Regions from separate parts of the Brevibacillus sp. BD137 genome, predicted to be linked through region 1. Evidence: riboswitches for the same ligand, from Rfam matches in the RefSeq annotation. Region 1 holds a riboswitch; each other region holds the start of a gene.
What was found. Region 1 has a riboswitch for S-adenosylmethionine ahead of ODZ53_RS04495 (ABC transporter permease). Riboswitches for the same ligand answer to the same signal wherever they lie in the genome.

Region 1 (7,703 bases):
TCGGCAGGGAATCAATCAGATCAAGCGCTCCTGTTTTGAACATCTGGTAGTAGGTGGTCGCTTCGTTTACCATCTTGAAGTGGACAGTGTCCATCGTTACTTTTTCTTTCTCCCAATAGCTCTGGCTTTTGGCAATCGTCAGTTGGCTATTGTGGTCCCAGCTCCCCACGGTGTACGGGCCATTGGTCACGATGCCTTTCGCTTCGGCCGCCCAGTTTTTGTCTGCATCCACGACTTTTTTGTTCACTGGCAGATAGGCGCGACTCATCATGATTTTCGGGAAATAGGTGATCGGGTCTTTCAGTCCAACGATGAGTGTTCGGTCATCCTTTGCCTTGATCTGAACGTCATTGACGCTGCCTTTGCCTGTGTTGTATGCCTCCGCGCCTTGTATGTAGTAGAGTGCGGATGGTTCATAGGCGGCAGTCTGTGGATTCAACACACGCTTCCAAGAGTATTCGTAGTCATGCGCCGTCACCGGATCGCCGTTCGACCATTTCATCTCGGGGCGCAGAGTAAACGTGTAGGTTTTGCCGTCCGGGGAGACTTCCACCTTTTCGGCTGCTCCTTCGCTGATGTCCCCATTTTGGCTGTATCGGTACAATCCTTCATACAGATGATCAATTACCCAGTACGATGTGGTATCGGAAGCGAATGCCGGGTCTAATGTGTACGGTTCGCCCCGCAGGTTAGCGGTCATGACTTGTTTGATGGCTGTCCCCGTCTGTTGATCGGAAGATGCAGCTGATTTATCGCTGCCGCACGCAGAAAGCGCAGGCACAGCGAGAGCTAGCAATGCAACAAAAGTAAGCAATCCCTTTTTCATGATGATTTCCTCCTTGTTCTCCTCTGTCTACTGTACAAGATGGCAAGCGATCCAGTGTCCGTGCCTCACCTCCTTCCAATCCGGTGCTGTTTCGGCGCAAACGCTTTGGGCAACCGGACATCTGGTGCGAAACGGACAACCGCTTGGCGGATGAATCGGGCTGGGTGGTTCTCCAGTCAGTACAATCTGCTCCCGTTCTTCGCGCTGGGCTGGATGGGAGACGGGCATTGCCGTGATCAAGGCTTGAGTGTAAGGATGCAACGGTGTGGCAAACAACTCCTCGCTCGGTGCAAGCTCCATCATCTGTCCCAGGTACATCACGCCAATCCGGTCGCTGATATGCTTCACCATCGACAGGTCATGGGCGATAAACAGATAGGTGATAGACCGCTCTGCCTGAAGATCGGCTAAAAGATTGACGATTTGCGCCTGAATGGACACATCCAGTGCGGAGATGGACTCGTCTGCCACGATAAAGCTGGGCTCCACCGCAAGCGCACGAGCGATTCCGATACGCTGTCGCTGTCCGCCGCTAAATTCATGCGGAAAGCGTTTTGCGTGGCTTGGGTGCAATCCTACGAGCTCCAGCAGCCGATAGATGCGTTCTTCTCGTTCTTTTCCTTTTGCCAATCCATAGGAGTCAATTCCTTCGGCGATGATGTCGCCTACCCGCAACCGCGGATTGAGTGAGGCCTGCGGATCCTGGAAGATCAGCTGCATGTGGCGGTTCGCTTCCCGTCGCTCACGTCGATCCATCCTGGCAATGTCTTTGCCTTGAAACAGGATGCGCCCTGCAGTAGCCGGGTACAGGCCAACGATCGTTCTACCCAGCGTAGACTTTCCGCAGCCGCTTTCCCCAACGATTCCGAGCGTCTCCCCTCGCCTGATTTCAAAAGAGACACGGTCAACAGCTCTAACCCGTTGGCCTTTGCCAATCTCAAACGATTTAGCGAGATTCTCCACTTCTACTAAGTTGTCACCCATGTGTCTCCCTCCCTGCTACCATCCACGCTTCTGCTCCCCGGGCACGCGGGTCGTTCAGCCAGCAGCTCGCCTCATGCTGATTGAAAAACGAATTTGATTGCGGCATATGCTCCAGGCAAATTTCCATGGCAAACCGGCATCGGTCAGCGAACGGGCAACCAACAGGCGGACGAAACAAATCCGGCGGTGTCCCTTCGATGGGAATCAGTCGTTCTTTTTTACCTGCATCGAGACGTGGCACAGACTGCAACAGCCCTTGTGTGTATGGATGGCGCGGATTGTCAAAAATCTCTCCCACCGGGCCGCTCTCCACCACTTCACCTGCGTACATGACCGCTACATGATCGGCCACCTCTGCGACTACGCCCAGATCGTGGGTGATCAAAATGATCGACGTCTGCAACTGCTCCTGCAATTCCTTCATCAGACGAAGTATCTGTGCCTGAATGGTCACGTCGAGCGCCGTCGTCGGTTCATCCGCGATAACCAACTGCGGTTGGCAGGCTAGCGCCATAGCGATTCCGACACGCTGCCGCATTCCTCCACTTAGCTCGTGCGGATATTGTTCAAATCGCCTCGCCGCCTCTGGAATACCTACCCTCTCCAGCAGTTTCAGCGTCTCTTCCTTTGCTTCCATCTTCGTATGCTTTCGATGTTTGATCAGCCCTTCCGCAATCTGCTGACCGATTTTCATCGTGGGGTTCAACGAGGTCATCGGGTCCTGAAAGATCATACCGATCTGCGAGCCGCGAACCTGCTGCCATTCCAGCTTCGTCAGCCCAGTCAGTTCACGCCCGCGAAACCGAATGCTGCCGCCTTTTACCTGACCAGATCGCGGTGGAATCATCCCCATCAATGCCCGGGCCGTCACACTTTTTCCGCAGCCGCTTTCCCCCACAATCGCCAGCGTCTCTCCCTCCTTCACAGAAAAGGAAACCCCTCTTACTGCCTGCACCTCACCACCGTACGTGCGAAAGGAGACGTGTAGCTGATCTACTTCCAATAAAGGCTTCATAATGTACTCCCCCCTCATTTCCTGATCCGTGGGTCCAGTGCATCCTGCAAACCGTCCCCGAGTGCATTGCACGCGAACATCGTAAGCGAAATCATGAATCCCGGAAAAAACAGTCGCCACCACTGGCCGCTCAGCATAACCGCCAGCGCGTCGTTGGCCATGGTTCCCCAGCTGGCTATTGGCGCTTGCACACCCAGCCCAAGAAAGCTGAGAAATGATTCGGCGAAAATCGCGTGCGGAATTGTAAAGGTCAGGTTGACGATGATGACGCCGATCGTATTCGGCAGCAGATGTTTGATGATGATTTTGGCATGAGAGGTGCCCAGCTTTTCTGCGGCCAGCACAAACTCCTGCCGCTTGATCTGCATGATTTGTCCTCTGACCAGGCGGGCCATCCCCACCCAGCCAGTTAGCGAAAGGGCAATAATGATTGTTGCGAGTCCAGGCTCCAGAACCACCATCAGCAGGATTACCACCAGCAGATACGGAATGCTGTACAGAATTTCAGCCAACCGCATCAGGATGTTGTCTACACGGTCACCCAGCTTGTTCCTCCCTGCCATGTAACCGGATATCCCGCCGATGCATACACCAATCACGAGGTCGATGGCTGCTGCCGCCACACCAATAAACAAAGAGATTTGTCCGCCTGCCCAGGTACGTGCCCACATGTCCCGCCCCAAGTCATCGGTTCCAAACCAGTGCTCGCCTGACAGTGGCAGATTTCCTTTCATCAAAGACTGTTCATGTGGACTGTGGGGAACGAGAAGCGGACCGATGATTGAGAGGGTTACCACTGCTGCGAGCAGGAAGAACCCGAGCATTGCCAGCTTGTTACTGGATACCCTCTGCAATACCTCCTGCCAATACCCAAGACTCGGCCGCTCCCGAATTTCCTCAGAAAGCCGATTTCGGTCGACTGGTCGAAACAGAGAATCCAGTTGTGTTGCCTGATTGGCCATAACGCTACCTCCCTCCACTCGTTAATCTGATGCGCGGGTCAATCACCCGATACAGCAGGTCGATGATGTACAAAGTAAAAATGAGCACAAAGCTGTAAAACACAGTCGTTCCCAAAATAACGGGATAATCGCGGTTAAAAATGCTTTCCACGAAATATTTGCCGATCCCGGGAATGGCGAAAATCTTTTCCACCACAAAGGTTCCGGTCATCAGGTTGGCAAACAGCGGACCGATAAAGGTAAGAACAGGCAGGATGGCGTTGCGCATCCCGTGTCTAACGACAATGGAAAAGGTGCCAAGCCCTTTGGCCTCTGCCGTACTTATGTATTCCTGTTGCCAAACCTCAAGCATGCTGGCTCGTACAAAACGAGCGATGATGGCGAGCGGACCGATAGCGAGCGCAAGTGTTGGAAGAATCGAGTGCTCCCAGCTCCCCCATGCAGCGACGGGTAAAAGCTCCCATTTGACCGCTAAGTACTTGATCAACAGTGGCGCGAGAATAAAACTGGGGACGGAGATTCCGATGATGGCAGCAAACATAGACAAGAAATCCAAGGTCCGATTGTGATAGAGTGCCGCTACGATTCCCAGTGTGATTCCACCTGCCAGCGCGACCATAAACGACTGGAGTCCCAGAACAGCCGATGCGGGAAATCCCTCTGCAATCAGTGTGTTCACATCCCTCGTCTTGGACTGGATAGAGGGCCCTAAGTCAAATTGCAGCAATCCTTTTAGATAGAGCAGGTACTGTACCGTGATTGGCTGATCCAGTTTGTACTCCGCTCGCATGTTCTTCACCACTTCTTCTGGAAGCATTTTGGCATCTGACGCGAATGGATCACCAGGAATCAGGTGCATCGTCACGAACGTTACCGTGACAATCATCCACAGCGTAACGATCATGAGAAAGCCACGCTTGACTGCATAATAAAGCACGTTGTTTCCTCCTTTAAATAATACAAAGTAAAGAGATGAGAATACTACGGATTATAAATATAGAAAACCCCTCTCCGAAAAGAAGAGGGGCGATTGCACGTTTCCCACCTTCTCATCTCGCAGATTAACTCCGCAGGAATTAGCACCGTAAGGTCAATCAGACCAAGGTTGCCGGGTTTCATCGGGCCAGTCCCTCCACCACTCTCGATAAGAATGTTCTATGAAATTTAATTTCATTGTAAAATTCTTTTTTATCTTATCATTTTACTCGGATATGTCAATGCTGTTCCATGACAATTGATTTTTCTTTATTTTATTTGTGAAAAAAGTAAATCTTCATACACGTATGAATAGGAGGATGTCAGCCCAAATCTTAATCGTGGTGGCTAGGATCAACAAGGCAAGAATGGATTGGAGAATCCGCGTGCCCAAACGTTTGCTGACCTTCGTACCGAGCGGCGCTGCCATGATACTGGCGATTACCATGATCACGGATGGCCACAGCAATATGTCCCCTGCCATCCATTTCCCTATCGTCGATCCAATGGAAGATAGAAAAGTGATGGCAAGAGAGGACGCAATCGCAACTCTTGTCGGTATCTTGAGGATGATCAACATGATGGGAACCAAAATAAAAGCGCCCGCTGCCCCGACAATTCCGGAGGCACCTCCGACCGTCAAAGCAGATAAGACAGCTGTTGGTTTATGAAAGATAACCTCGGTCGTCTGTTCACGTTCGTCCATTCGCTTTTTTGGCAGGAACATCAAGATTACAGCAATCGTGGCCAGGATGGCGTAAACGATATTGACGGCATTTTCCGAAAGAAATTTTCCTCCATATCCTCCAAGCAAGCTCCCGACAATAATGGCACTTCCCATGTACACAACGAGCTGGTAATGAATAAGCTTATCTTTGCGCAGAGTCCAAACAGCGGCTAGGGTGGCAAAAAATACTTGGACGGCACTTACTCCGGATACTTCGTGAGCTGTGTAAGCAACGAATCCAAGGGCGGGCGGAATGTACAGAAGCATCGGATACTTGATGATGGAGCCCCCGATTCCAACGAGACCAGAAATGAACGATCCCACGAAACCGATAACAAACAGTGTGATCACTAGGTCGATAGTCATAGGCTCACCCTTTGCAGCGACTCGCTTTGATTTCGTTTCGTTTTATCCTCGTTCTACTACTGGCAAGCGGTCTATTTGCCATTGTAAGATACCGCCGCTCAAATTCATTACATCCTTGAATCCGTTTGCTTTAAGAATGCTTGCGCCAATGGCAGATCGGGCACCGGAACGGCATTGTACGAGAAGCGGTTTATCGTGAGGAATCTCATCTAGCCGCATGGCGAGTGTACCGAGCATGATGTGCTGTGCATCTGGAATATGTCCTTCCTCCCACTCGGCCAAATTACGTACATCTACTACGTGAACCTCTCCCTTTTCCACCCGTTCTGCAATTTCCAGCGGTGATACCTCTTCGATTGTCTCGAGCGAAGACACTTCACTTTCCACTAGTTTGGTGCTGTCGATAAAGCCTGTGACATGATCAATCCCTACAGCATGCAAGGCTTGCAAAATCTCGTCCAGCGCATCTGGGGTGGTCAGGATGTGAACGGGCCGATCGTAATCGACAATCCAACCCGCCCAGTTGGCAAATGACTTGTTAAAGGGAATGTGAAGTGTTCCCGCCAGATGCCCCTTCGCAAATTTGTGGAAAGGTCGCGTATCGATCATCTGTCCGTTTTCCAGTGATTCCTTTACCGCTTCAAGCGAGTTGAACTCTCGAACAACAGGAAGCTCCTTTAGCAAGGCAGGGCCTTCCTTATTCACGCGTTTCATCACGGCAAAATACGTTGGCGGCTCTGGTTGTCCATCCAGGAGAGCCTGAACGAATTCCTCTTCACTCGTGTGTGACATCGCCCAGTTAAAGAGCTTTTCATAGCCGACGGTAGAAGACGGCACGGCTCCCAGTGCTTTCCCGCAAGCACTTCCTGCGCCATGGGCTGGCCATACCTGTATATAATCCGGCAGTTGCTTGAATTTTTGGAGGGACTGGAACATGGCTCTTGCACCTAACTCGGACGTCCCCTTCATTCCCGCTGCTTTTTCGAGCAAGTCCGGTCTGCCGATATCGCCGACAAAGACGAAATCTCCCGTGAAGATCCCAATAGGGCGATCTGCATTCCCTCCAAGGTCTGTCAAAAGGAAGGAGATACTCTCAGGTGTATGGCCAGGGGTATGCATGACTTCAAATAGCAAGTTTCCGATAAAAAAGCGATCCCCATCGTGCACAAGCTGATGATTCAAGCCTTTCACGTATTGATATTTCCAATCTTCATCGCCCTCATTGGATAAAAACAGCTTCGCTTGATGAACTGCTCCCAGTTCCCTAGCACCAGATACAAAATCAGCGTGAATGTGGGTTTCGGTGGCGGCTACAATGGTTACTCCCTCTGCTTTGGCGACCTGAAAATAAGGAGCCAGATTACGAGCGGGATCGATCACAATCGCCTCACCGGTTTTTTGGCAGCCGACCAGATAAGACGCATGGGCAAGCTTCTCATCATAAAAGTAACGCAATAACATCGTGTATTCCTCCCTTAACCTGTCAATTATTTGTTTGCTTTTTCCGTGAGTAACTCAAGCAGATACCGGAGTGATTCCAGATCGCGCAAAATGGATGTCTCCCTCTTTCCTTCGAAAACTGTCTCACATCAATCCTTTTAGCATGCCATTCCAATAAAGGATGGGAAGCAGTTCTTTTTTCATCAGGTACATACTGAATCTTTCTTTGGATTGGTCAAAAGGAAAGGTTTCGCACGGCTTCAGGTTGTAATCAAATTCGGCGAGTACCAGCTTGTTGTACCCCGTTACGAGTGGGCAGGATGTATAACCGTCATACTTGGCAGTCAATGGATTACCATTGATCAGCGCGAGCAGGTTTTTCTCGACCACAGGCGCCTGTTTGCGAAT
Region 2 (7,703 bases), on a different contig from region 1:
TGCCGTACGAACCCAATTGTCACGGGCCCGAAAACATTTTAAGGCATTGTGTGAAAAGGAGGGATTGGAATGGACCTAGATAAGGAAATGCGTGAAGCAGTACGGAGCGCAAGTGAGGAATCAGTGGAGGAAGTGAGGTTTACAAAAGAGATGGAATTACGGATCAGAGGTGCGATTGCAAAAAATAAACACAAGAATCGAAACAGAATTTTCGTGGCTGGTTCGCTGGCAGCTTGCTTGGCGGTTACTGCTGTGGGAATTCATCAGCAAGGCTGGTTTCCACAGATGCCAAGTGGTAAAAATGTAACGAATGCGATTGCTACAACTGCTACGAAAACAAACAATAAAGAGACAAATCCGAACAGTGTAAAGGTGCCGCCGGAAGAGGCAATTTTACCATTGAAAAAGGCGATCCCCGCCTTGAGCAAGATGACAATAAGAGTGGATCGTACAAGCTATGGATTCAGTGCACTAACTTTACTAGAAGGGGATACTGCGCGTGCCAATGTTGTCTATGATATACAGACAGGACAAATTGAGAGCTTTACAATTGATGGTGAGCGAGGAGAACAGAAGGAAGAGAAATTGCCATCAGCCAAGACTGCGGAGAAAGCAGCAAGCGCATTTCTTCAAGCTTTTTGGGGGGAGGAAAGTAAGTCCTATCAGCTCGTCGAGACTCAGATCTATACCGATGAGTATAGGGTAAAAGGCCCATGGATGAGCGTGAATTATCAACGGATCGAAAACGGCCAGCCCGTTCCGTTCGACGTATTGTCAGTTGGAATTGACCAACAGGAGCAAGTCGTGTTTTTCGGGCGATTGAACAAGAATGAACAAGCCTTTTTCACCAAGCTTACAGATGCCATGCCTGATTTGAACCCGTCCCTTCTTCTTTTGGATAAAGAAAAGAAACACGATGGCATGTCATTCATCTTGGGGAAAACGAACAACGAGGGGCATAAGGTTTCTCTTGTGATCTATGGAAATGGTCAAGCACTGGAATCGTACAGGCTTTTGTATAGGGATGAAAAGGAAGCAGCGAGCGGGAAAGAGGCAGAGGGAGCAAAAGCCTTGCAGCAAGAGCGACAGTTCCTGAACAAACTACTCGGGGCGGATAGTGAAAACTATCGGTTAGTGGATGCCAACGATCCAGGAGTGTACCTGCGATATTATAACGGACTGCCAGTGTTGTCTGATGAAATTAGCATAACAACAACGGACTCTGGTCACGTCCGATATTTCAGCAAGGAGCCCGAAACATTCGAGCCGTCGCAGTACCCGGATGTATCGAGTGCTGTGTCAGAAGAGGTAGCCATCAAAGAGCTAAGTGAGCATATGAAGCTTCGATACGTGCAGAATCCGAGAATACGGCCAGAATCAAAGCAAGGGAAGAAGTGGCAACCTATTCTGGAATACACGCCAGCTGTTTCCTTCATGCAAAGAGGACGTGAAGATGGTACGGAGTGGCATATCGACGCGACCAATGGCAAGATTGTGTATGGAACGGGAGATAATGGGCTTGCCTATGATCAGTTGAATACGACAGAAGTACATCCGATCGAATCTCCAAAGGAATACGTCAAGGTTCGCTCCAAGGATGAGGCAAAAGCACTGCTGCAAGCGGAATTTGGCATACAGGTAGATGAATCGACCTATAGAGAGAGCGAGAGTATCCGAGAGGGGCGCAAGGAATACGTCTGGAATGATAAAAATGACAAGTATATCGGCGTAGAAGTCATCGCAGAAACAGGCAGTGTCGTCGGGCTGGGATCACTGCGTTCTGACACAGCGGTGACAGTCAAACGCGAGCAAGCGGAAGAGGCTGCACTCGCCTTTCTGTATAAATACGTCGATCCAGGCGTAAAAGAGGTGCAATTAGCACAAGTCATACAGCCAGCCGAAGCGAATCCTGTGTCATCGGGCGAATGGGAATTCAGATATTTTATGAGCAAGGATGGCATTCCTGTACAGGATCGCGAGCAAAAAGCGGCTTATTCGGTAACAGTCGATCCGTCTTCTGGCAAAGTGACAAAGTTTCATAACTTCAGAATGACAAACGAGTTGGTGGAGCTTCCAGCATCCGACAGGATCGTTTCGAAAGACAAGGCTGTTGAAGAGTATTTACGCGTCATGCCTCTAAAGCTGGTCTATTTGATGAAAGATGTGGATGGGCAAAAATTAGCTCAACCAAAGCTGGCGTATGTGCCGTGGAGTGACGAAGAGCTGGCGATTAAATTTATGACACTTGATGCCGTGACAGGCAAATTTATCGCCGACTAAAACGAAAAAAAGGCTATCCCGCAGCCATTCCTGATGGCTTTTGGGATAGCCTTTTTTACACGTATCTAACAGTCGTCACACGAGCACCCGATAATAACCAACAGGATAAACAGCACGAGCACGATTGCGAAGCAGTCACCGAAGAATCCGTTACCGCAGAAAGATGTACTCATCTTTGTTTCCCCTCCTTTCCGTTATACTCCAGTCTATACACGAATGCCGATATTGGACTGGGCGGATGCCCAGCTTAGGCAAAATTGGGCGCGTAAGAGGAGAGGCTCCGTAAAAAATAGACAATTCACAATTGACGGGGAGACAAAGGGGGTGTTAAGATACTTGCAAACATTCAAGACATTTCGCAAACTAACTAAATGACAAGTGTACGACTCTTATCCAGAGAGGCAGAGGGACTGGCCTGATGAAGCCTCGGCAACCGGTAAAAATCCGGTGCCAATTCCAGCAAAGCTACGTGCTTTGAAAGATAAGAGGATGTCTCAGGCGTATTCGTATCTGCTGACAAATCCTCTTCTTTCAAAGAAGAGGATTTTTTTGTTTACCCAATTACGGAGAATAAGCCGATGCAAGGTAGAAAAGGGGCACGTCAATGAAACCAACTTTTCGCGAACAGCTTTCCCGGAAAATTCTGATTCTGGACGGTGCAATGGGCACCATGCTTCAACAGGCGAACCTGACTGCTGATGATTTTGGCGGTGAAGCCTATGATGGCTGTAATGAACTCTTGAATCTGACCAGACCAGATGTGATCCGTTCCATTCACGAGAAATATTTAGAGGCGGGCGCAGACATTGTCGAGACAAATACGTTTGGTGCTGCTTCTATTGTTTTGGCTGAGTACGATGTGGCAGAGAAAGACCTTGAGATCAATATAGCGGCAGCGCGCTTGGCCAGAGAAGCGGTGGATGCCTATTCCACGGAGGAGTGGCCGCGTTTTGTAGCAGGCGCTATGGGACCTACGACCAAAACCCTTTCGTTGACAGGTGGTGTCACTTTCGAAGAGCTGGTCGAGGCGTATTATCGTCAGGCAAAAGGCCTGATTCTCGGCGGCTCCGATGTTCTTCTTCTGGAAACCTCGCAAGATACGTTGAACGTCAAGGCTGGCGGAATTGGGATTCGCAAAGCTTTTGAAGAGCTTGGACAAGAGCTTCCGGTGATGCTGTCAGGTACGATTGAGCCGATGGGCACGACGCTTGCGGGCCAAAACATCGAGGCGTTTTACATCTCCTTGGAGCACATAAAGCCTGTCTCAATCGGTCTGAACTGTGCGACAGGACCCGAGTTCATGCGCGATCATCTGCGCACACTATCAGGAATTGCCCAATGTGCGGTCAGCTGTTATCCGAACGCAGGCTTGCCAGACGAGAACGGTCATTACCATGAAACGCCACAGGGACTTGCTTCGAAAATGCGAGCATTCGCTGAACAGGGCTGGATAAACGTCGCTGGCGGCTGCTGTGGAACAACGCCTGACCATATTCAAGCGATGGCAGAGACCTTGAAAGACTGCAAGCCACGGAGTACAGCTGTAGAACCGCTGAGCGCGGTCTCCGGGATCGAGGTCGTTTACGTCGAAGATGACAATCGTCCCTTGCTAGTAGGAGAGAGAACCAATGTCATCGGTTCCAAAAAATTCCGTGAAATGATTGCAGCCGGTCACTATGAAGAAGCATCTGATATTGCCCGGGCCCAAGTGAAACGCGGCGCACACGTCATCGATATATGCTTGGCTGACCCCGACCGTGATGAATATGAAGATATGGAAAAATTCCTACAGTTCATCGTGAAAAAAGTAAAAGCGCCCCTCATGATCGACTCGACAGATGCAAAGGTCATGGAGCTGGGACTTCGCTATTCGCAAGGAAAGGCGATTCTCAACTCGATCAACTTGGAAGACGGGTTGGAGCGATTCGAGGAAGTCGTCCCACTTATTCACAAGTTCGGTGCCTCCGTTGTCGTTGGAACGATTGAGGAAGCGGGTATGGCGATCACTCGCGAAAAGAAGCTGGAGGTCGCGCAACGCTCGTACGACATTCTTGTCAACCAGTACGGAATAAAGCCACAGGATATTATTTTCGATCCACTCGTCTTTCCAGTAGGGACAGGGGATGAACAATACATCGGCTCTGCAAAGGAAACCGTAGAAGGCATTCGTTTGATCAAACAAGCAATGCCTGCTTGCAAGACGATCCTGGGTGTCAGTAACGTTTCCTTCGGCTTGCCTCCTGCGGGGCGGGAAGTGCTGAATGCGGTCTTCTTGTACCATACCACTCTGGCAGGGCTTGATTACGCCATCGTCAATACGGAAAAGCTGGAGCGCTACGCTTCGATACCAGAAGACGAGAGAAAGCTGGCAGAAGCCCTTCTATTCGAGACAAATGATGAAACATTGGCGGCTTTCACAGAATTTTATCGCCAAAAGAAAAAGGAAGTCAGTGTGGAAGTCTCCTCGTTAACGCTCGAAGAACGCCTGGCCCGTTATGTAGTCGAAGGCTCCAAGGATGGTCTGGTGGAAGACCTGAAGCTGGCTCTGGATAAATACGCACCGCTCGAGATCATCAACGGTCCGTTGATGACGGGGATGGAGGAGGTCGGTCGCCTGTTCAACGGCAACCAGCTGATCGTGGCAGAAGTATTGCAGAGCGCGGAAGTCATGAAGGCATCCGTATCGTTTTTAGAGCCATTCATGGAAAAAAGCGATGCTGCTGCCAAGGGGAAAATCTTGTTAGCGACAGTCAAGGGCGATGTACACGACATCGGGAAAAACCTCGTGGAAATTATTTTGTCAAACAACGGCTACAATGTCGTGAACCTAGGAATCAAGGTACCACCAGAGCAACTGATTGCTGCATGCAGAGAAGAAAAGCCGGATGCCATCGGTCTGTCTGGACTCTTGGTAAAATCCGCGCAGCAAATGGTCATTACAGCCCAAGACCTGCGTGATGCAGGCATTGATATCCCGATGATGGTTGGCGGTGCGGCGTTAACGCGCAAGTTCACATCGAATCGGATCGCACCGGAATACCGTGGAATTGTTTTATACGCAAAAGATGCCATGGATGGTCTGGACCTCGTAAATCGTCTACAAAATCCGGAAGAACGTGATCGCTTGGTAGAAGAACAGCAGCATCTGCTGGAAGCAGTTGCAACCGCTCAGCCTGTTGTTGAGGAGAAAAAAGCACCATTGCCAACTCGCTCAGCCATCAGCAGAACCGTTCCGATCCATCTGCCGCCCGATTGTGAACGACATGTTTTGCGACAATATCCGCTTAGCCATTTGCAGCCGTATTTGAACCTGCGGATGCTCCTCGGAAAACACCTCGGTGTTCGCGGAAATGTAGATAGATTGATAGAGGAAGGCGACGAGAAGGTACTGGAACTGTATGGCATTGTGGAAGAGCTCTTAAAGGAAGCGAAGCAAAAAGGAACCATTACGACACACGGTGTGTATCAGTTCTTTCCGGCTCAGTCAGATGGCAACGATATTTTGGTCTATGATCCAAAAGACCACAGCAAGCTGCTGGAGCGCTTTTCGTTCCCGCGTCAGCTGGAAGAACCTCATCTCTGCCTGTCCGACTTCTTGCGACCGGTGGAGAGCAAGGAAATGGATTATGTCGGATTCCTGACCGTAACGGCTGGGGGCGGGATTCGCGAAAAATCAACAGAGCTCAAAGAGCGTGGTGACTACTTGCGCTCTCATGTCCTCCAAGCCTTGGCATTGGAGCTTGCAGAGGCATTTGCTGAGCGAATTCACCACGTCATGCGCGACGTGTGGGGCATACCGGACCCGGTTGAGATGACGATGCTAGAACGCTTCGGAGCTAGATATCAAGGCATTCGAGTCTCCTTCGGTTACCCTGCGTGTCCGAACCTGGAAGATCAGGCGCAGTTATTCCGTTTATTGCGTCCAGAGGATATCGGCGTTCAGCTGACAGAGGGCTTCATGATGGAGCCAGAGGCTTCCGTATCGGCGATGGTATTTGCTCACCCAGAAGCGCGTTATTTCAACGCAGGTCCATCTATTTTTGAAGTTTAAAAATAAATGAAAATGGGAGAGAAGGGATTGAGTTGACGACGAGAAAGAAAGATTTACGAGCCTACTTGAAAGACCATCTCCTAGTAGGAGATGGTGCAATGGCGACCCAGCTGCACGGGCTGGGCGTCCCGGTTGGCGTCAGCTTTGAGGAGCTGTGTTTGTCCAACCCTCGTTTGGTGCATGAAGTTCATACGTCTTATTACCAGGCCGGTGCGCGTTTCCTAGAGACAAATACGTATTCTGCCAATCGAGATGCATTGAGCCGTTACGGTCTGGAGCATAAGGTAGCCAGGATTAACCGGCTCGCAGTCGCCATTGCTAGGGAAGCCGCACAGGATGATGCTTATGTAGCTGGGAGCATTGGATCGATTTTGGCTGGACGGGTGAAGAAAAAGGTTTTGGATGAATACCGTGACCAGTATGAGGAACAGGCCATTGCCCTGTTACATGCGGGGGTAGACGGACTGATTCTGGAGACGTTCTTGGACTTGGAGGAGCTGCTTCTGGCGATCGAGGTAATCCGCCCGCTCACAGATGTCCCTGTAATCGCGCAGTTAGCCACTTTGGAAGTAGGGCGCACACGTGATGGTTACGCTTTGACAGATGCCTTTTCCGAGCTGAAAGCAGCGGGCGCTGACGTGGTCGGACTAAACTGTCGACTTGGTCCCGCTGAACTCTTGCGCTCGTTTGAAAATACAGTGATTCCAGAAGATGCACTCTTATCCGTATTCCCGAATGCGGGGCGTCTGGGGATGACTGATGGAGAATACGCGTTTAAATCATCACCTGAATACTTTGGACAAAGTGCGCTTCGCTTGCGTGAGCAGGGAGTTCGGTTGATTGGTGGATGCTGCGGAACCACACCTGCACATGTGAAGGCGATTGCGGATGCACTTGAGTCTCTTGAGCCGCAAGCGCGTGTGAACCCGACCATCGTTGCTGGAGATCGTCCTACGATTTCTGTGCAGAACACGAGGGAGAGGGAGAAACCAAGCATTGTCGAGCGTGTAAAAGCAGCAACGACAATCATTGTCGAGTTTGATCCGCCACGTGATCTGGATGCAGACCAATTTCTCCACGGATGCTGTGAGCTGCACAAAGCAGGAGCAGACGCGATTACGTTGGCGGATAACTCGTTGGCGACAGTACGCATGAGCAACATGGCTCTCGGGGCCCTCATGAAGAGCAGACATGGAATCGATCCGCTCTTGCACCTTGCTTGCCGGGATCGCAATCTGATTGGACAGCAATCGCACTTAATGGGCCTCAACGCCTTGGGGATTGACCAAATATTGGTGATTACTGGCGATCCATCACGCTTTGGTGACTTGCCAGGGGCCAGCTCGGTATTTGATGTGACCTCGTTTGATCT
Region 3 (7,703 bases), on a different contig from region 1:
AAGCAGTGATTTTCTCGAATAATAACAGGGTAACCACAAAAACCATCATCACGGCGTACGTATGAAGGGAATGAAAAAGTAGATGGAAGCGATGACCTTTGTCCTTTTTGGTGCGACAGGAGATTTAGCCAAACGCAAAATTTTCCCTGCGCTTTTTACCTTATTTGTAGATCAAAAGTTGCCTGCTGCCTTTTCGATTATTGGTGTGGGGAGAAGGGCCTGGTCTGATGACGAATTTCAGGAATCTGTTCGCCAGTCTGTCCATGAATTTTCCCGTCGCGCCCAGATTGATTCCCGCGAGCTAGATGTTTTCTTGTCTGCTTGTCGCTATGCGGAAGTAGATGTCATGGAACCGCGTGCTTATGTAACGTTACATGATCTGGTCCTGCAAAGAGAGCAAGAGCTGCAGATTCCGCAAAACCGGATGTTTTACTTGTCAGTGGCCCCGCAATTTTTCGAGGGAATTGCAACCAATGTCAAAGACAGCGGACTGGGCTCAACGACAGGCTGGAAGCGTCTGATCATCGAAAAACCGTTTGGGCATGATTTGCAATCCGCGAAAGAATTGAATGAAAAGCTGGGAAAAGCATTTTCAGAAGAAGAAATATATCGCATTGATCATTACTTGGGGAAACCGATGGTGCAAAACCTCGAAGCTCTCGAATTCGCGAACCCGGTTTTCCAGGCTCTCTGGAACAATCAATACATCGCCAACGTACAAATTACGGCGAATGAAACCGTCGGCGTCGAGGACCGGGCTGGATATTACGAGCCAGCCGGAGCACTGCGGGACATGCTCCAAAATCATATGCTGCAAATGCTGATGATTATCGCCATGCAGCTTCCGAAGCGAATCACATCCGCCCATATCCGCGAAGAAAAACGCAAGGTGATGGCAGCCGTGCGCCCGATGAAGAAAGAAGAAGTCGGGAAACACGTGATTCGCGGTCAGTATAGCGCTGGACATATTCAAGGAACGTCTGTAGCTGGCTACAGGGACGAGCCTGGTGTCGATCCCGTTTCCATGACAGAAACGTATATTGCCACGCGTGTCTGGATTGATGACCCGTTTTGGGAAGGGGTACCTTTTTATATTCGCACGGGAAAAAGACTGCAAGAGAAATCAACCAGGATCGTCATTGAGTTCAAAAATCCGCACGAAAAGCTATATCAGGAGCAAAATGAAACGCCATCGCCAAATTTATTGATCATCAGTGTGAATCCGAACGAAGGTATTGCTTTGCAGGTAAATAGTAAGAATCCGACAAATAGCGGTAAGATTGAGCCGGTGACGGTAGATTTCAGTTCAGGGACAAAAGACGTGCCAGAAGCGTACGAGCTGCTCTTGTTCGATGCACTCCGAGGGGATTCCACTTACTTTGCGCATTGGGATGAGGTTCGGCTGTCGTGGGATTGGGTGACACCGATTTTGGAAGCCTTCGCTGAAAATTTGGTGCCGCTCTTTACGTACGAAGCAGGCTCATTCGGACCAAAGGCTGCAGAGCAATTGCTTGCAGCAGACGGATTCGTGTGGTGGCTGGATAAGGTCGAAGAACGACTGCCAGTCACTGCAACGAGATAGAAAAAGAAAAGGGAGCGGATGAGATGCGATTTGGCGTAATCGGAACGAACTGGATCACCGAGGAATTTATCCAGGCTGGTCAAGAAGTAGAAGGATTTTCTCTTCAGGCTGTTTATTCACGTACGATCGAACGCGCCAAGGAAATCGCGGACAAGTACCATGCTCCATTCGCCTATAGCAGCCTAGCAGAAATGGCTGCAAGCAAAAATATTGACGCAGTCTATATTGCAAGCCCCAACTCCTACCACGCGGAACAAGCGATCCAGTGCATGGACGCGGGGCTGCACGTATTGTGTGAAAAACCACTGGCTTCTAATGCGAGTGAGGTAGAAGAAATGATCCAGGCAGCGAAAAGAAATGACGTGCTGCTCATGGAAGCTGTCAAATCTACACTGTTGCCGAATTTTTTTGCGATACAAGACAACCTGCACAAGCTGGGAAAAGTACGACGTTTTATTGCTAGCAATTGCCAATATTCTTCGCGCTATGACGCCTACCGCGAAGGGAAGGTTTTACGTGCTTTTGATCCTGCTTTTTCAAACGGAGCCTTGATGGACATCGGTATTTATTGTCTTTATCCTTTACTCATCCTTTTTGGCAAACCAGACGTGATCAAAGCAGACGGAATCGTGCTTGATTCTGGAGTGGACGGAGAAGGCAGTATGTTGTTGAAGTATCGAGAGATGGATGCCATCATTAGCTTCTCGAAAATTACGACCTCCTATCAGCCAGCAGAAATTCAAGGGGAGGACGCTACGATGGTGATCGATCGAATCAACCATCTCAAAGAAGTGGACATTCGCTACAGGGACGGACGAACCGAGCAAGTAGCAAGGCCGCAGACCCCGAAGACCATGCATTATGAAATAAGAGAATTCCTACACTTGGCGAAGATCGGGGCCAGACAATCTGCAACGAATTCGCATGAAGTTTCCAAAATGGCCATGCAGGTCATGGATGAAGCGAGAAGGCAGATGGGGATTGTTTTTCCAGCGGATCGAAAAAAACAGTAGGCAAAAGGGAGGGCGTTTGGGATGAAAATGTATGATGTAACCGCCACCGTGTACGAAGGAATGACGGTGTATAAAAACAAGCCGGAAAAACAGCCGAAAATATGTACCGCTACCAACGGTTATGTAACAGAATCGAGAATCGACATGGACCTCCACTCGGGTACCCATGTGGATGCTCCCCTGCACATGGTGAATGCTGGTGATACATTTGAGAGTATTTCCTTGGAGAAGCTAGTGGGCCCTTGCAAGGTTCTCGATCTCACAGCGGTCGAGGACAGAATCACTCGCGCTGACTTGGAGAGCTTCGATCTTGCGCGAGGAGATTTTGTCCTATTTAAAACGAAAAACTCTTTTGAAGAGGCGTTCTCCTTTGAATTTATCTTTCTGTCTGAAGAAGGTGCGGAATATGTAAGTGAGCTAGGGGTGCGTGGCATTGGTACCGATGCACTTGGAATCGAACGCAGCCAGGAAGGTCACCCCACACATAAAAAATTGTTTGCAGCGGGAGTCATTGTCGTGGAAGGCTTACGGCTAGCAGAGGTCCCGCCAGGCGAGTATTTTCTGGTAGCTGCACCACTCAAGCTGGTCGGCACGGATGCAGCCCCGGCAAGGGTCCTATTGTTTGAAGGTTTACATAGTAATTTGTCTATTGAAACTGAATGACGAGGAGTGGGAAACAGATGCTCAGACGACCAGAGCGCGATGAATACGCTGCTTATTTTGACTATTACATTGGTCTTGTACCGGAGGGGGAGCTCCAAACGATCCTCACGCAGCAAGGAGAGAGGCAAGTCGCGTTCTTTTCGTCCCTTGCGCCCGAGCAAATTGATTATCGGTATGCGCCAGGCAAATGGACGGTTAAAGAGGTGTTGGGTCATCTCTTCGATACTGAACGCATCATGAGCTATCGCTTGCTGAGAATCGCGAGAGGAGATCGGACACCCCTCGTCGGTTTTGATGAGAATGCATTTGTCGAACACGGGTGTTTTCAGCTAAGAGATCTGTCTGATTTATTGGAAGAGTATAAGGCTGTCCGTGCTTCCACCATCGCGCAGGTGCGAGGAATCTCGCCAGAAGCGTGGTTGCGTACAGGAATTGCCAACGGAAACAAGCTATCTGCAAGGACATTGGCCTACGTGATTGCTGGACATGAAGCTCACCACACTAGCATTTTGAAAGAACGGTACTTCGGGTAAGGTAAAATCTGAGGGTAGTAGTGAGAATAGACAATTTCATAGGTGGAAACAGGTTCCTTAGGGCGTAACCAACTCGCCACAAGGATAATAGGGAAGCTCGGTGCAAATCCGACACGGTCCCGCCACTGTAAGAGGGGAGTCAGCGTCCAAAAAGCCACTGGTCTATCAAAATAGACGGGGAAGGCGACGCTAGGCGATGAACCCATAGTCAGGAGACCTGCCTGTTTCGACAACACTGATAGACCTACGGGAGATAGGGAGGTGTTAGAGATGGCTTGCGAAAAACAGCGAGTGGACAAGTATGCCCCTCCTTTTCTGGCATTTTCTAACGATCGTCACGGTCGTGCGGAAAATGCTCTTTTTATTTTGGGCAGAATAATAGAAGAGGAGGGCGAGCAATGATACAACTTTTTATTTGCCAATGGTGCGGATATGTTGAGGAAAAAGAGCAGCCTGAGGAGTGCCAGGAGGGCGTGTTTCATTGTGCTTGCTGCAGTATGGAAGAGGTAGAAAGCCTGTTCACCCACAACTGAAATCCTTGCCAAATCAGCTTGCAATCAGAAAAGAAAGAATTTTGTTGACGCTTGCCTTGGAATTTCTTAGAATAAAGCTCAACAGCATAAATAGTTCTTATCCAGAGAGGTGGAGGGTCTGGCCCGATGAAGCCCGGCAACCGTTGCATATTGCAACAAGGTGCCAATTCCTGCGAGACGTTTCGTCTCGAAAGATAAGAAGCGGGTTACTCCATTTGTAGATGAACCTTCTTCTTAGCGAAGAAGGTTTTTTTAATTTCATATTTTCTTTATCCAGAGAGGTGGAGGGACTGGCCCGATGAAGCCCGGCAACCGTCACGTATATTTTGTGACAAGGTGCCAATTCCTGCAGGACATATACGTCCTGGGAGATAAGGAGGGGGAGCATTAGCTGCTATCAAGCCTTCTTCTTATCGAAGATGGCTTTTCTTTTTATCTAAAATTTGGGGTATGGGGTGGTCAGGATGAGTGCAGAAGTAGTACGCGTGGGATTATTGGGATTGGGGACAGTGGGTGGGGGCGTAATCAAAACGATCCGTTCACAACAGGAGAAGCTGGCTTCTCGTCTGGGAAAACGAATTGAGATCGTCAAGGCATTGGTGCGTGACTCGGAAAAAGAGCGGGCGGTTCATGTCGACCCATCTTTACTAACGACAGATTTTGAGGATGTATTGAGAAGCGATGTGGATATCGTGGTGGAGGTCATGGGCGGTGTAGAACCTACCTATGGCTACGTACGTGCTTTGATCGAAAAGGGCTGCCATGTGGTAACCGCCAACAAAGAGCTCCTGGCGAAAAAAGGAACAGAGCTAGTCGATTTGGCAAATCAGTATCAAGTGCATCTTGCCTATGAAGCGAGTGTGGCTGGGGGTATCCCGATCTTGAGTGTGCTCCGGCAGTTCCTACGTACGAACGATATCCAAGGTGTTCGCGGTATTCTCAACGGAACAACGAACTTCATTTTGACGAAAATGGAAGCAGAGCAGCTCTCCTACCAGGAGGTGCTCAAGCAAGCACAGGAGCTGGGCTATGCGGAAGCAGACCCTCGTTCGGATGTAGAAGGCTTTGATGCTATGTACAAATTGTATATCCTGGCACAGCTTGTTTATGGAGAATCGCTGCCTTTAGCGGATGTTGTTCGCAAAGGAATTGCAGATTTGTCAGCAGGTCACATTCGGATTGCAAGCGACTTAGGGTACCGGATCAAGCTGATCGCGCAGGCTTATCAAGACGAAAAAGGCATTCGACTATCTGTTGAACCAACCATGCTTCCGCTGAGCCATCCGTTGGCGCAAATCCACGATGCGTTTAATGCTGTCCAGCTATCCGGCAACATCGTTGGAGACCTGTTGTTTACAGGAAGAGGGGCAGGAGAGCTCCCTACAGCAAGTGCAGTCGTGGAGGATTTGGCCTATTTATTGACACAGCCATTCACGCCGCATCCTACCTGGAAAGAAAAAACGGCTGACAAAGCTGGAGGCACGGTGGACTCGGCAGAACCCGTCCTATGTTATCTGGAGGGCTCATGTCATACTGCGACGCCAGATCGGGTCTTGCATTTCCTTCAGCAGGCCGGGGTGAACGTGCATAAACTAAAAGTCCAATTCGATTTGGGAGGCGTCTTGCGCGCAGGGTTGATCGTGACGGGAATCAGTGAACAGCATGAGTCCTTATTGAAAAATGATTTTGGCTTAGAAGTGCGCTGCTTCCCTATTCTTGAATCTGCGTAAGGAAGAGGAACCATAAGAAGAAAAGCCGTATTTCCAGGAATCTGGAAACACGGCTTCTTTTATCAGGGGGCAGTCTCCACCGCCTTTGCACGTGGCTGCACACGCCCGTCACTTTGTATGTCGACTTGCTCAGAAATGGATTTAATGCGTTTTAACAGGGTAGCGCCGTTGCTTTCATTCATGGGTACAGCTTGTCCCAATTCTGCATGAAATGGAAACATCGTTAGCTCACAATCACCACTTTTGGAGCAGTTTGCTTGCAGGACCATCGTTTCCCAAGTCTTGGGTTCGTTTGAACGTGTGAAAATGAAATTGCCAAGACTGTACGCAATCCATTTGTCGTTGTATCTTTCAAAGCCTTGCAGTACGTGGGGATGACCGCCGACAATCAAATCTGCACCAGCATCGATGTAGGCACGAGACAGCTCCTTTTGATGATCGACAGGATAATCGGAGCGTTCTTTGCCCCAGTGTGCAATCACCACCACGAGATCCGCTTGGCTGTTCGCATCCTGGATCGCTTTCACTGCCAGTGTAGGATCATAGGAAGCGGCCATACCTGGTTGGGAATTCCCTGCAAACCAGCTCGTTTCGGGAATGACCCTGCTGAAGCCGAGAATCGCGATCTTGATGCCGTTCTTTTCTAGGAAAACAGGTGAATAGGCGCGGCTTGCATCCTTACCGGCACCGACGTATTCTATACGGTTTTCGTCCAAAGCGTCAAAGGTATCCAGCAATCCCGGAACGCCTTGGTCCATGGAGTGGTTATTGGCCAGATTCACCACATCAATCCCAGCGTTTTTCATGGCAGGAACAGCAAGTGGCGATGACTTGTAAACATACTCCTTGTTTTGAGCAGCAACACCTGTGTCGGTGATCGGGGTCTCCAAATTGGCAATGGTGATATCATCTTGCAAAAAGAGCGAGCTTACATGTTTGTATGGGTAGTCATAGCTATTTGCAAGTAAGGTTTTCTCAACGTTTCCTGACATCATGATGTCACCGACAAAGGTGAGCTGCACAGAAGACTTTTGGTTCGCTGTATTATCAGGAGCAGGCTGGGTGTTCGGGTTGGCATGTTCTCCATCCATGGCAGTTTGGAATAAGTAGTAGGTTCCGACTACGAAGATGGCCAACACGCTAAAGAGGAGCGTGCTCTTTCCCACACGTGCCCATTTTCTGCGTGAGCGTTTGCGCCGAGCATGTATCCGGCTTGATCTGTTCTCGTTCATTTTTCCCCCTTGTCTTTCTATCCTTACATAAATGAATTTTGATATCCTATAAGTAATACGAAAAAGGGGAGAAAAAAGGTGCGATTAACTTTTGATCATTTGGTTCATTTTGTACATCGGACTCCTCAGGAAGCAGCGGAGCAATTTTGCCAAGCGGGTTTTCATACGGTAGCTGGAGGGCGTCATGCGTCTTGGGGGACATGGAATAGCCTTAGTTATTTCGGGCTTTCTTATGTTGAGTTTTTGGCGGTTGAACACCAGGAGCTTGCTCAACAATCAGAGAATCCGCTCATACGTCAATGCATCGAGGATAAGGCAAAGGGAGAAGGATTCGGCCAGATTGCCCTACGGACCAACGAGATGGATGCGTGGGCAGAGCGCTTGCGAAGCCAAGGCTTGCAGGTTACTGGGCCTGTT

Region 2: another riboswitch for S-adenosylmethionine. It lies ahead of metH (methionine synthase); the one in region 1 lies ahead of ODZ53_RS04495 (ABC transporter permease).
Region 3: another riboswitch for S-adenosylmethionine. It lies ahead of ODZ53_RS02040 (homoserine dehydrogenase); the one in region 1 lies ahead of ODZ53_RS04495 (ABC transporter permease).

What each region holds. Positions count from the first base shown of each region.
Region 1 covers NZ_JAOTNO010000002.1:182,893-190,595, reverse strand. The annotation lists gene ODZ53_RS04515 (peptide ABC transporter substrate-binding protein) at 1-826, opposite strand, end outside; gene ODZ53_RS04510 (ABC transporter ATP-binding protein) at 854-1,810, opposite strand; gene ODZ53_RS04505 (ABC transporter ATP-binding protein) at 1,803-2,825, opposite strand; gene ODZ53_RS04500 (ABC transporter permease) at 2,840-3,787, opposite strand; gene ODZ53_RS04495 (ABC transporter permease) at 3,792-4,724, opposite strand; SAM riboswitch class I at 4,834-4,938, opposite strand; gene ODZ53_RS04490 (sulfite exporter TauE/SafE family protein) at 5,061-5,855, opposite strand; gene ODZ53_RS04485 (MBL fold metallo-hydrolase) at 5,898-7,316, opposite strand; gene ODZ53_RS04480 (FAD/NAD(P)-binding oxidoreductase) at 7,440-7,703, opposite strand, start outside.
Region 2 covers NZ_JAOTNO010000005.1:135,295-142,997, forward strand. The annotation lists gene ODZ53_RS13245 (sigma-70 family RNA polymerase sigma factor) at 1-79, shown strand, start outside; gene ODZ53_RS13250 (YcdB/YcdC domain-containing protein) at 70-2,280, shown strand; gene ODZ53_RS13255 (YjcZ family sporulation protein) at 2,346-2,453, opposite strand; SAM riboswitch class I at 2,667-2,768, shown strand; gene metH (methionine synthase) at 2,885-6,331, shown strand; gene ODZ53_RS13265 (bifunctional homocysteine S-methyltransferase/methylenetetrahydrofolate reductase) at 6,364-7,703, shown strand, end outside.
Region 3 covers NZ_JAOTNO010000001.1:364,835-372,537, reverse strand. The annotation lists gene zwf (glucose-6-phosphate dehydrogenase) at 83-1,582, shown strand; gene ODZ53_RS02065 (Gfo/Idh/MocA family protein) at 1,606-2,595, shown strand; gene ODZ53_RS02060 (cyclase family protein) at 2,617-3,258, shown strand; gene ODZ53_RS02055 (DinB family protein) at 3,276-3,791, shown strand; cobalamin riboswitch at 3,825-4,030, shown strand; gene ODZ53_RS02050 (hypothetical protein) at 4,062-4,193, shown strand; gene ODZ53_RS02045 (hypothetical protein) at 4,190-4,324, shown strand; SAM riboswitch class I at 4,419-4,525, shown strand; SAM riboswitch class I at 4,591-4,702, shown strand; gene ODZ53_RS02040 (homoserine dehydrogenase) at 4,789-6,054, shown strand; gene ODZ53_RS02035 (CapA family protein) at 6,117-7,286, opposite strand; gene ODZ53_RS02030 (VOC family protein) at 7,365-7,703, shown strand, end outside.